2 regions of the Staphylococcus sp. GDH8C109P genome follow, and region 1 is predicted to be linked to the other one. Evidence: riboswitches for the same ligand, from Rfam matches in the RefSeq annotation. Region 1 holds a riboswitch; the other holds the start of a gene.
What was found. A riboswitch is a leader RNA that binds a small molecule or an ion and turns the genes downstream of it on or off. The one in region 1 is predicted to bind S-adenosylmethionine.

Region 1 (6,337 bases):
TCAGCGTGTTATCGTAGTGAAGCAGGTTCAGCTGGTAGAGATACAAGAGGGTTAATCCGTTTACACCAATTCGATAAAGTAGAAATGGTACGTTTTGAAAAACCGGAAGACTCTTGGCAAGCATTAGAAGAAATGACAGAACATGCAGAAGCAATTTTAGAAGAGTTAGGCTTACCGTATCGTAGAGTTATTTTATGTACAGGTGACATAGGCTTTGGTTCAAGCAAAACGTATGACTTAGAAGTTTGGTTACCAAGCTATAATGAGTACAAAGAAATTAGCTCTTGCTCAAATATTACTGATTTCCAAGCACGTCGTTCTAATATTCGTTTTAAACGTGATAAAACAGTAAAACCAGAATTAGTGCACACATTGAATGGTAGTGGTTTAGCAGTAGGTCGTACATTTGCTGCAATCGTAGAAAACTATCAAAACGAAGATGGTTCAGTTACTATTCCAGATGCATTAGTACCATATATGGGCGGTAAAACAGTGATTCACCCAGTTAAAGAAAAATAGATTCGTTTGAATGAATATCATCAGTGGCATTTGAGCTAGCTTAAGCGTTGAACTTTCAAAATAGATGCCATAAAATGATGAAATAAAAATAGAGGTTGGGACAAATAGATGTCTCAACCTCTCATTTTATATAAATAATGAGTGATGAGCCTTCTGATCTTCTAAATACCTTAGATATTTTGAAAATAAAGAAAGGGTAGGGGAGGTGTTAAATATCTTGTTTTGCAGGTTATTTAATTTGAAAAATACCTTATTTTATTCAAAAAATAGAGGGTAGTCTAAAATAAAAACACAATATTCTGAAATTAAAAACATTTTAATAACAGCATTTTTAGACGAACGTAAGTCTTAGGTTACACATACGTAAGTCTAAAAACGTTGAATGTCTCTTTCATTTTGTATTAAACTAATTCTATTATTTTTAAAAAATGTGTGGGAGGTGGCATGATGGCAACACATTTAACTTTTAAGCAAGGTGTAAAAGAATGTGTACCGACTTTGTTAGGTTATGCTGGTGTTGGTCTTTCATTTGGTATTGTTGCAGTGGCTTCAGGTTTCAATTTGATTGAAATCATTTTGTTATGCTTACTTGTCTATGCTGGCGCGGCACAATTTATTATTTGTGCGTTAGTCATTGCTGGAACGCCAATTTCTGCAATTGTATTAACGACATTTATTGTAAATTCTAGGATGTTTTTATTAAGTATGACCTTAGCGCCAAGTTATAAAGGGTATGGGTTTTGGAATCGTATAGGCATGTCTTCTTTGATTACAGATGAAACATTTGGTGTCGCTATTACACCACATCTAAAAGGTGAAAAAATCAATGATCGATGGTTGCATGGATTAAATATCACAGCTTATTTATTTTGGACATTTGCAAGCATTGTTGGTGCTGTTTTTGGTAAATACATAACAAACCCAGATGCGTTTGGGTTAGATTTTGCTATTACTGCAATGTTTATATTCTTAGCTGTTTCCCAGTTTGATGCTATTAAACAATCACAATTTAAAACATATTTAGTATTGATTGTTTGTGTGATTATATTAATGCTTAGTTTAAGTTTCTTTATGCCTTCATATGTAGCAATTATCTTAGCTTCGACAATTACTGCGGGGTTAGGGGTGGTGATCGACAAATGACAACGACCTTACATATGTTATTAATTATTGTTTTATGTGGTGTGGTCACTTGGTTAACACGTATTATACCGTTTATATTAATTACGAAAATTAAACTATCTGAGACAGTTGTAAAGTGGCTTTCCTTCATTCCTATTACATTATTTACGGCATTGATTGTAGACGGCGTTCTAGAACAACATGAAGATTCAATGGTGTATAGTGTTAATTTACCGTTTTTAGTAACGATGCTTCCGACAATAATCATTGCCATTATTACACGGAGTTTAACGATTACGATTGTCAGTGGTATTTTAATAATGGCAGTTTTAAGATGGATATTTTAAATATATTATTGAAGTGGCTCACATTATCCGTTAGAATAGCAATAATTAGAAAATTTTGATAATTTTAAAGAAATACTTGTTAAAATAGATATTTGATTTATGCACAGCTTTTTACAATTAAAATTAAATCTTATTTCGAGAAGCAGAGGGACTTGGCCCAATGAAGCTTCAGCAACCGACTTTAGAAGCACGGTGCTAATACCAACGATTCGCTCGAATAATAAGTATTGTAACTTCTTACTTATTATGAATAGGTGAGAAGTTTTTTTATTAAGTAGGAGGTAAATGATGACAAATTATACGGTTGATACATTAGAATTGGGACCATTTACAACTGAATCAGGTGAAACGATTTTAAATTTAAAATTACGTTATGAACATGTTGGATATGAAGGACAGCCACTTGTACTTGTATGCCATGCACTGACAGGTAATCATTTGACATATGGGACGGATGACAATCCTGGTTGGTGGCGAGAGATTATAGATGGTGGGTACATGCCAATACATGATTATCAATTTTTAACATTCAACGTGATAGGTAGTCCATATGGCTCCAGTTCGCCACTTACAGATGCTGACTTTCCTACGCATTTAACATTGCGTGATATTGTCAATGCAATAGAATTAGGTATTCAAACATTAGGGTTTGATCGAATTAGTATTTTAATCGGTGGGTCTTTAGGAGGTATGCAAGCGCTGGAATTATTGTATAATCATAAATTTGAAGTAGATAAAGCGGTCATTTTAGCTGCGACAGATAAGACTTCCTCATATAGTCGTGCATTTAATGAAATTGCGAGACAAGCGATTCGATTAGATCATGGTGAAGGGATGAGTATCGCAAGACAACTTGGTTTCTTAACGTATCGTTCTTCTAAAAGTTACGATAGACGATTTACACCAGATCAAGTTGTAAACTACCAGAAACATCAGGGGAATAAGTTCAAAAAGCACTTTGATCCATTAAGTTATTTAACCCTGCTAGACGTCTTAGATAGCCACGATATAGATAGAGACCGTACTGATGTAGATGAAGTGTTTGGACGACTAGATACTAAAGTTATGACTATGGGCTTTACGGATGATTTATTATATCCAGACGATTTAGTATATGCCACAGGTGCGCGATTTAAATATCATAAACATTGCTTTGTGCCAGATAATGTAGGACATGATGGTTTCTTGCTGAACTTTAACGATTGGGCACCCAATTTATATCATTTTTTAAAAGTTTCTAAGTTCAAAAGAAAATGACGATATGCTACATTTTAGTTCATTTTGTATGATAAGACGTCTGGGATAGTAATTTTATACTTAATTGAAAGTGAAAATAACTGTTTCCTATGACATCTTATTTTTTGGTGTGTAAAATGTGAAGTTTGAAGTTAGTATTAACAGGGGAGATATAATTTTAAAAGGCGCTCATTATCAGATTTTGTCGCTAATGTTGAACTTCTGACAAAAAGAATTGTCAATAATTGTATAAAAGTTTTAAAGAGGTTAAAATAATAAACATAGACAAAAATTGTATAGGAGTGGCGAATTTGTTTTCTAAAATACATACTAAAGCCACTATACTTAGTGTAATCACGTTAATTATAGTAGCTTTAGCTTTACATATATTACCGCTACTTGGACTCGTGTTGAGTTTATTTGCAACAATTCCAGGTATTATTTTATGGCATAAATCTGTAGAATCTTTTGGCTTAACGGCAGTCATTACAGTTGTGCTAACTACGTTATTAGGTAATATATTCGTGTTAAGTATCATGATCCTCTTGTTCGTGGTGAGTGTTGTAGTGGGTCAATTATTAAAAGAACGTACATCAAAAGAACGTATACTTTATATAACAACGACTTTTATTAGTATCATTGCATTAATTGCATTTATGGTGTTACAAGCATTTAAAAAAATACCAAGTGCTGCTTCATTAATCAAACCGATTAAAGAACAGATGTATAGCATCATTTCTAGCGCTTCAGTCAACGCGGATTATAAACAAATGTTTGAAGAGACTTTCCGCCAATCAGCAGTGCAACTACCAAGTTATATGATTGTTGGCGTATTTCTACTTATATTAATCAATTTAATTATCACTTTTCCAATCTTGCGTAAATTCAAAATCGCTACACCCATATTCAAACCATTATATGCTTGGCAAATGAAGCGTTCTGTCTTATGGATGTATGTTATTGTCTTAATTTGTGTTATGTTTTCAACGCAACCAAGTGCGTTTCAAACGATCGTCTTAAATTTTGAAATTGTGTTATCATTATGTATGTACATTCAGGGGTTAAGTGTGATTCACTTTTTCGGAAAAGCGAAATCAATGCCGACAGCACTTACTGTGATATTAATGGTAATAGGGACAATTTTAATGCCATTAACACATATTGTGAGTCTCCTGGGATTTGTAGATTTATGTATCAATTTAAAACGTATCATTAAAAAATGATTTGAGGTGGAAAAATGAACCGTCAATCCACTAAAAAAGCGTTGATTTTACCATTTATTATTATGGTGCTTACAGCAATAGCGCTTGTCGTCGTTTGGTTTATTTTTAACCAATTGATTGCAGGTATAGCTACTGTTGTATTACTCATCATAATTGTAGGGACAGTACTGATGGTAAGACAAGCTTTACAAAAATTGGATAACTATGTAGATAATCTGAGTGGAAAAATCTCAGCAAGCAGTAATACTGCTATTAAAAGGTTACCTATTGGGATGATTATCTTAGATGAAAATGAAAACATAGAGTGGATGAACCAATTTATGTCGGATCGTCTAGACCGAAACGTCATTTCTGATCCAGTCAATGAAGTATATCCTAATATATTAAAACAGTTAGAAAAAACACAAGAAGTGGAAATTCAAGAAAATGAATATCACTATCGTGTAAGATATTCAGAAAAAGAACACGTATTGTATTTCTTCGACATTACTGAAGAAATACATACACAAGAATTATATGAAGCATCTAAACCAATTATTGCAACACTATTTTTAGATAACTATGATGAAATCACGCAAAATATGAATGATACACAACGTTCAGAAATTAACTCTATGGTTACGCGTGTAATAAGTAGATGGGCAACCGAATATGACATTTATTTCAAACGTTATAGTTCAGATCAATTTGTTGCTTATTTAAACCAACGCATTCTAAATGAAATCGAAGCATCTAATTTTAGTATATTGAGTCAATTACGTGAAAAGAGTGTAGGTTACCGTGCGCAATTGACATTAAGTATTGGTGTAGGTGAAGGTTCAGAGAACTTAATCGATTTAGGTGAATTATCGCAATCTGGACTTGATTTAGCACTAGGTCGTGGTGGTGACCAAGTTGCAATTAAGCATATGAACGGTAATGTGCGTTTCTATGGCGGTAAGACTGACCCGATGGAAAAACGTACACGTGTAAGAGCACGTGTTATCTCTCATGCCTTAAAAGATATTTTAATGGAAGGCGACAAAGTCATCATTATGGGACATACGCGTCCAGACTTAGATGCTATAGGCGCAGCCATTGGTGTCTCAAGGTTTGCTATGATGAACAATTTAGATGCTTACATTGTGTTAAATGATTCAGATATTGATCCGACGCTACGTCGTGTGATGAATGCAGTCGATGAAAAGCCTGAACTAAAAGAGCGTTTTATCACATCTGATGAAGCATGGGATGTCATGACGTCTAAGACAACTTTAGTAATTGTAGATACGCATAAACCTGAAATGGTTATCGACGAAAATATATTAAACAAGGCAAATCGTAAAGTTGTAATCGATCATCATAGACGTGGTGAAAGCTTTATCTCTAGCCCATTACTTGTTTATATGGAACCATATGCAAGTTCAACTGCAGAGCTAGTGACTGAATTGCTAGAATACCAACCAACAGAACAACGATTAACACGTTTAGAGTCGACAATTATGTTTGCAGGTATTATTGTAGATACACGTAATTTCACATTACGTACAGGTTCAAGAACATTTGATGCGGCAAGTTATTTACGTGCACATGGTGCAGATACAATATTAACGCAACATTTCTTGAAGGATGATTTAGATACGTACATTAATCGTACTGAATTAATCCAAACAGTGAAACTACAAGAGAACGGTGTCGCAATTGCACATGGTTCGAACGAAAAAATCTATCATCCTGTAACAGTTGCACAAGCAGCTGATGAACTGTTAAGTTTAGATGGTGTAGAAGCTTCGTATGTAGTTGCTAGAAGAGAAGATAATCTAGTCGGTATGTCTGCCCGGTCACTCGGTGCAGTTAATGTTCAATTGACAATGGAAGCACTTGGTGGCGGTGGTCATTTAACTAATGCAG
Region 2 (6,337 bases), on a different contig from region 1:
TATGAATACAACAGCCGAAAATATTGCCTTTTGGATATGGGAGCAATTTGAGCAACACTTGCCAGAAGAAAACACACTTCAAAAACTAGAATTTTTTGAGAATGCAACGCAAGGTCTCGTATTGACGCGTGAATTGATGGAAGCAAAATAAAATGTTTTTAACAATATGATTTAACAAACACGACGTGCGTATTGGAACATAACAATTACTTTCGACATTAGCGCTAAATATTATTTTAAAAAGCAATGAAAGTCTACGGATAGACAAGTTCATTAAAAAGCAATGGACGTCTATCCGTTTTTTTTTTTGCAATTTTTGTGTTTAGTGGACATAAGGAATGAATTGGAAATTGTAATGATATGATTAACTGTATTTTTTATATAAAGTATACAAAATAAATATTCTGAAAATTGCGATAATATGGTATATTTTATTTATCACAACATAGGAGGCACACAATGATCAAAGTAAGTCCGAAACAATTTATTAATAATGTATTATCTGGCGTAGCAATTGCAATTGTTGCTGGGCTCATACCTAATGCTATTTTAGGTGAGGTATTTAAACTTTTAGCGCCGAAATATGCTGTTTTTGAATCTTTACTACAGGTTGTTTTAGGTATTCAATTTACAGTTCCACTATTGGTAGGAGCTTTGATTGCAATGCGCTTTAGTTTAACGCCTTTAGCGACAGCTGTAGTTGCTAGTTCGGCTTTTGTCGGAAGTGGTGTGGCACAATTTAAAGATGGTGTGTGGGTACTTGCCGGCGTGGGAGATTTGATTAATACAATGATAACAGCAGCAGTTGCGGTATTTTTAATATTGGTAATCGGTGAACGTTTTGGTAGTCTAACATTGATTATTTTACCGACAATCGTTGGTGTTATTTCAGGTTTGGTTGGTTTGACGTTATTGCCATACATACAATTAATTACGACTGGTATTGGTAACTTAGTTAATACATTTACAGAATTACAACCCATAATTATGTCAATGCTTATTGCACTTGTCTTTAGTTTTATAATCATTTCACCAATTTCTACAGTGGCTACAGCACTAGCCATTGGTATTAGTGGTTTAGCAGCAGGTTCAGCCTCATTAGGCATTGTAGCATGTGAAGGTGTTCTCGTCGCAGGTACGATGAAAATAAACAGATCAGGCGTACCTATTACAATATTTTTAGGTGGTGTTAAAATGATGATTCCCAATATGGTTCGACACCCTATTATTTTATTACCCATCTTCACCAATGCGATTATCACTGGATTTTTTGGCGCGTTGTTAGGTATTGCTGGTACCAAAGAATCTGCTGGTTTTGGTATTATTGGGTTGGTAGGTCCCATCAGCGCATTTAAACATATGGAAGCCCCATTACTACTTAATCTATTATATGTATTTATCGCATTTTTTGTCGTTCCGTTTATGATAGGTTTCTTAATTCATATATTCTATATGAAAGTTTTGAAATTATATGATAAAGAAGTATTTAAGTTCCTAGCATAAAATAAGTGAAGATATAGATTTGCTTATTGTAATATATTAAAAATGCGCATTATCAATATATAAGTAAAAAGATTAAAAAGGCCTCAAATCAAAGGCCTTTTTAATTTTGCACAAAATAATTTGCAAGTATGACCCCAATATATAAAAAATGTATCGAAATATATTGTTACAGTTATGTAACAATAAGGTTGTTTGTAATTTTTCAGACTATATAAAAAATGAAGCAAATCAAGAGATAACATTCTTTTATATCAATAATTATAAATAATAAAAGCAAAATTGATTATTTGAGAATGTTGTATAAAGCAATTACAAAAGATTGCAATGTTACAAATCAGAATAATTTTTGTAAAGTTTTGTTATGTAAGTGTAATATGATTGATAAAAATATATGGTATATTAACTATGGTCAAAAAACAAAACATAAAATTTAAAGAATTTTAGCAAATACGACAAAAAAATTATCGAAAATATATTTTATTAAAAATTAAATTTGGAGGATTTATTTTATTATGAAAAAATCAATTTTAGCTTCATCATTAGCAGTAGCATTAGGCGTAACAGGATATGCAGCAGCATCTGACAACAATCAAGCTCACGCTTCAGAACAAAACATCGACAAAGCACATTTAGCAGAATTAGCATTAAATGGTTCAGCTGAATTAGATCAAAAACCATTACACGCTGGTGCATATAACTACAATTTTGTACTAGGTGGTAACGAGTTTACTTTTACATCTGACGGTAACACATGGTCATGGGAATACCATGCAGTTGGTGCGCAAGCTTCAACACCTAATACTACACAAGATGTAAGTTCAGAAGTAAGTGTCAACACAAATGAAAAATCAGCAAGTGAAGTACGTTCACAACAATCATATACTGCTCCAGCAGCAGTAGAAGCACCAAAAGCTTCAGCAACTACAAATGTTAAAACAGCACAAACAAGTGCAGCTACGCAAACATATAAAACAGCTCAAGCATCTGCGGCTTCAACTGGTGGATCAGTTAAAGCACAATTCTTAGCTGCTGGTGGATCAGAAGCTATGTGGAATTCAATTGTAATGCCTGAATCAAGTGGTAATCCAAATGCGGTTAACCCAGCAGGATATAGAGGCTTAGGTCAAACTAAGGAATCATGGGGTACTGGTTCAGTAGCTGATCAAACTAAAGGTATGTTAAACTACGCTAAACAACGTTACGGTTCTGAAGCAGCAGCGTTAGAATTCCGTAAAAACCACGGTTGGTGGTAAAATCTATAGCACTGAACGTGTTGTGTTTGGTGATATAGATAAGAGTGACTCGCTTGAGTCACTCTTTTTTTATATTGACATGTTAGAATATTCTGATAAAATTAATATTAATTTAATTATAAAGTGACTTATCCAGAGAAGTGGAGGGACTTGACCCGTTGAAACTTCAGCAACAGACTTATCTATAATCATAAGTACTGTGCTACATTCAACAAGTGGAATACTTGATAGATAAGTGTCATGTGAGAGCTATATGTCACTTATGAGGCATATAGTTTTTTATTTTAAGGAGGACTTTTAATGGTAATATCAGATCGGTTATCACAAATTCCGGATAGTTACTTTGGTAAAACGATGGGACGTAAAATAGAGCCCGGGCCATTACCGTTGATTAATATGGCCGTAGGTATACCTGATGGCGCAACGCCTAAAGGTATCCTTGATTGCTACGCAGAAGCCATCTATAAACCTGAAAATCAAAAATACGTCGCTTTTCATGGGAAAGAAACATTCAAACAAGCAATCGTCGATTTTTATAAAAGACAATATGATGTTGAATTAGATAAGGATGAAGAAGTCTGTATTCTATATGGTACGAAAAACGGCTTAGTCGCTTTGCCTACATGTATCGTTAATCCGGGTGAAAATGTGCTGCTTCCCGATCCAGGTTATACAGATTATTTAGCAGGTGTATTGTTGGCAGATGCTAAGCCACAACCACTTGTGTTAAAGCCACCTTATTATTTACCACAATGGCATATGATAGATAAAGACGTCTTATTGAATACACGCTTAGTTTATCTAACTTATCCAAATAACCCTACAGGTTCAGTTGCTACAAAAGATGTATTTGATAAAGCAATTGCACAATTTCAAGGCACAAAAACTAAAATTGTTCATGATTTTGCCTACAGTGCATTTGGCTTTGATTATAAAAATCCAAGTATTTTACAATCAAAGGGTGCTAAAGACTTAGCAATAGAAGTGTTTTCTTTATCAAAAGGATATAATATGTCAGGTTTTAGAGTTGGTTTTGCTGTAGGGAATAAAGATATGATACAAGCATTGAAAAAATATCAAACACATACGCATGCTGGTATGTTTGGTGCACTGCAAGATGCGGCTACATTTGCTTTAAATCATTATGATGATTTCCTTGTGAGTCAAAATGAAATATTTAAAGTCCGAAGAGGTAAGTTTACAGCTAAATTGAATGAAGCAGGTATCCCTTTTGAACCGATGAATGGTGGCATATTTTTATGGTTAAAAACACCTAAACATTATGATGGTGAAACTTTTGAAACATATTTATTAAAAGAAAAGTCCATTTTAGTTGCTCCAGGTATTCCATTTGGTGAACATGGGCAGAACTATGTACGTATTTCATTAGCAGTGGATGATGATAGCTTAATGGAAGCGGCAGAACGCATTCAATTATTAAAACATTTATATGAAGCAGAATAGGAGTGAAATGATCAATGAAAAGCATTAAACTTTTTGGTGTCAGAGAAGAAGATATCCCTTTTATTAATGAATGGTCAGAAAAACATCAGGTGAAAGTAGATTTAGATAGTGACATATTATCTTTGGAAACAGTAGATCGTGTTAAAGGTTTTGATGGGGTATCGTTGTCACAACAAATTGAATTAGATGAAGTAGTGTATCAGAAATTACATGATTATGGTATTAAGCAAATTGCTCAGAGAAGTGCTGGCTTTGATAGTTATAATCTTGAGTTAGCTAAGCAATATGAACTAGTTATAACCAATGTACCTTCTTATTCTCCGCATTCTATCGCTGAATATACTGTGTCTCAAGCATTAAATTTAATTAGAAATTTTAATGATATACAAAATAAAACTGCAGCATATGATTTTAGATGGCAACCGAGTATTTTGTCACGTTCTATAAAAGATTTAAAAGTTGCAGTTATTGGTACAGGTCGTATTGGTTCTATTGTAGGTAAGATTTTTGCAGAAGGTTTTGGTTCAGAAGTAGTAGCATATGATATTGAACCTCAAGTCTCATGTGAAGCGTATTTAACATATAAAGAAAGTATGAGTGAGGCGATTAAAGATGCAGATATTGTAACTGTACATATTCCAGCGACAAAGGAAAATACATATTTGTTTAATGAGGCAGTATTTACAGAAATGAAAACAGGTGCCGTGTTTATTAATTGTGCGCGCGGTACGATTGTTGATACAAAAGCCCTTATAGATGCATTAAATAGTGGGAAAATAATAGGTGCAGCATTAGATACTTATGAAGGTGAGAAAGGGCTATTCCCAAGTGATCAACGCAATACACAATTAGATGATGCAATATTAATTGAATTGATAGAACGACAAGATGTCATTCTATCTCCACATATTGCTTTTTATACAGATGCAGCTGTAAAAAATCTTATTGTAGATGCGCTAGATGCAACATTAGAGGTAATATATACTGGTGATAGTAAGCTTCGTGTTAATTAAATATGTAATATAAAAATAGGGCTAAGACGTTTGATTTCGTCTCAGCCCTCATTTTTTGAATGTGCAGGTTATTTAGCATCATAGCCTTGATCTTCGATAGCATCTTTCATGCTTGTCATTGTAACTTTATTATCGTCAAAATCAACTTCAACATTACCAGCATCAAGGTTCACATCAGCCGTTGATACGCCATCTAGATTTGTAAGTGCAGATTCTACTGCCTGTTTACAATGATCACAGCTCATGCCATCAACTTTAATTGTTTCTGTTGTCATAGGAATCACCTCCTTAAATCAAGGATGTTTATTATTATTATTATTACAAAGTTGCGTTATAATTTCATTCGTTTTAATCTGAGTGAATTTGTTACCACACTTACTGAGCTTAATGCCATTGCTGCGCCAGCTACCCAAGGTGCAAGTAAACCTAAAGCTGCGATAGGAATACCAGCAACGTTATAGCCGAATGCCCAAAATAAGTTTTGTCTGATATTACTTATCGTTGAATTACTGGTTTTGATTGCTTTAGGAATTAATAATAATTCTCCGCCTAAAATTGTAACATCAGCTGCCTCTATTGCTACTTCTGTACCTGTTCCAATAGCAATACCGATATCTGCTTGAACTAGTGCTGGTGCGTCATTAACGCCATCTCCAACCATAGCAACAATTTTATCATTATCTTGAAGTTCTTTGATTTTTGAAGCTTTTTCTTCTGGTAATACTTCTGCAATTACAGCGTCTATACCTACTTGTTTAGCAATTGCTTGTGCTGTTCGCGCGTTATCTCCTGTAAGCATTGTTACGGAAATACCTAATTCGTGCAATTGTTGAATCGCTTCATTGGCAGAATCTTTGACTGTATCGGCGACGGCAATCACACCTTGTAGTGTTTGATTAATAGCAATGAGCATTGCTGTTTTACCTTCGTATTCATATTTGACTAAATTATCTTCATACTTTGAAACATCAATATGAGCATCTTTCATGAATTTACGTGTGCCGACTAATACGTCTTGGTTATGAATCATTGCTTGAATACCGTGTCCTGGCACTGCTTCGAAAGATGTTGTTTCTAATAAATCGATGCCTTTATCATTTGCAT

Region 2: it holds a riboswitch for S-adenosylmethionine, as region 1 does, so the genes downstream of both, KA867_RS03740 (aminotransferase class I/II-fold pyridoxal phosphate-dependent enzyme) here and metX (homoserine O-acetyltransferase MetX) in region 1, are expected to answer to the same signal.

The regions. Positions count from the first base shown of each region.
Region 1 is NZ_JAESMX010000014.1:226,616-232,952, forward strand. Features, by position in the region: gene serS (serine--tRNA ligase) at 1-519, shown strand, start outside; gene KA867_RS07820 (AzlC family ABC transporter permease) at 967-1,662, shown strand; gene KA867_RS07825 (AzlD domain-containing protein) at 1,659-1,988, shown strand; SAM riboswitch class I at 2,116-2,215, shown strand; gene metX (homoserine O-acetyltransferase MetX) at 2,277-3,245, shown strand; gene KA867_RS07835 (DUF2232 domain-containing protein) at 3,521-4,447, shown strand; gene KA867_RS07840 (DHH family phosphoesterase) at 4,462-6,337, shown strand, end outside.
Region 2 is NZ_JAESMX010000009.1:397,592-403,928, reverse strand. Features, by position in the region: gene KA867_RS03755 (6-carboxytetrahydropterin synthase) at 1-151, shown strand, start outside; gene KA867_RS03750 (PTS sugar transporter subunit IIC) at 460-1,503, shown strand; gene KA867_RS03745 (aggregation-promoting factor C-terminal-like domain-containing protein) at 2,016-2,756, shown strand; SAM riboswitch class I at 2,882-2,994, shown strand; gene KA867_RS03740 (aminotransferase class I/II-fold pyridoxal phosphate-dependent enzyme) at 3,057-4,220, shown strand; gene KA867_RS03735 (D-lactate dehydrogenase) at 4,235-5,233, shown strand; gene copZ (copper chaperone CopZ) at 5,302-5,508, opposite strand; gene KA867_RS03725 (heavy metal translocating P-type ATPase) at 5,565-6,337, opposite strand, start outside.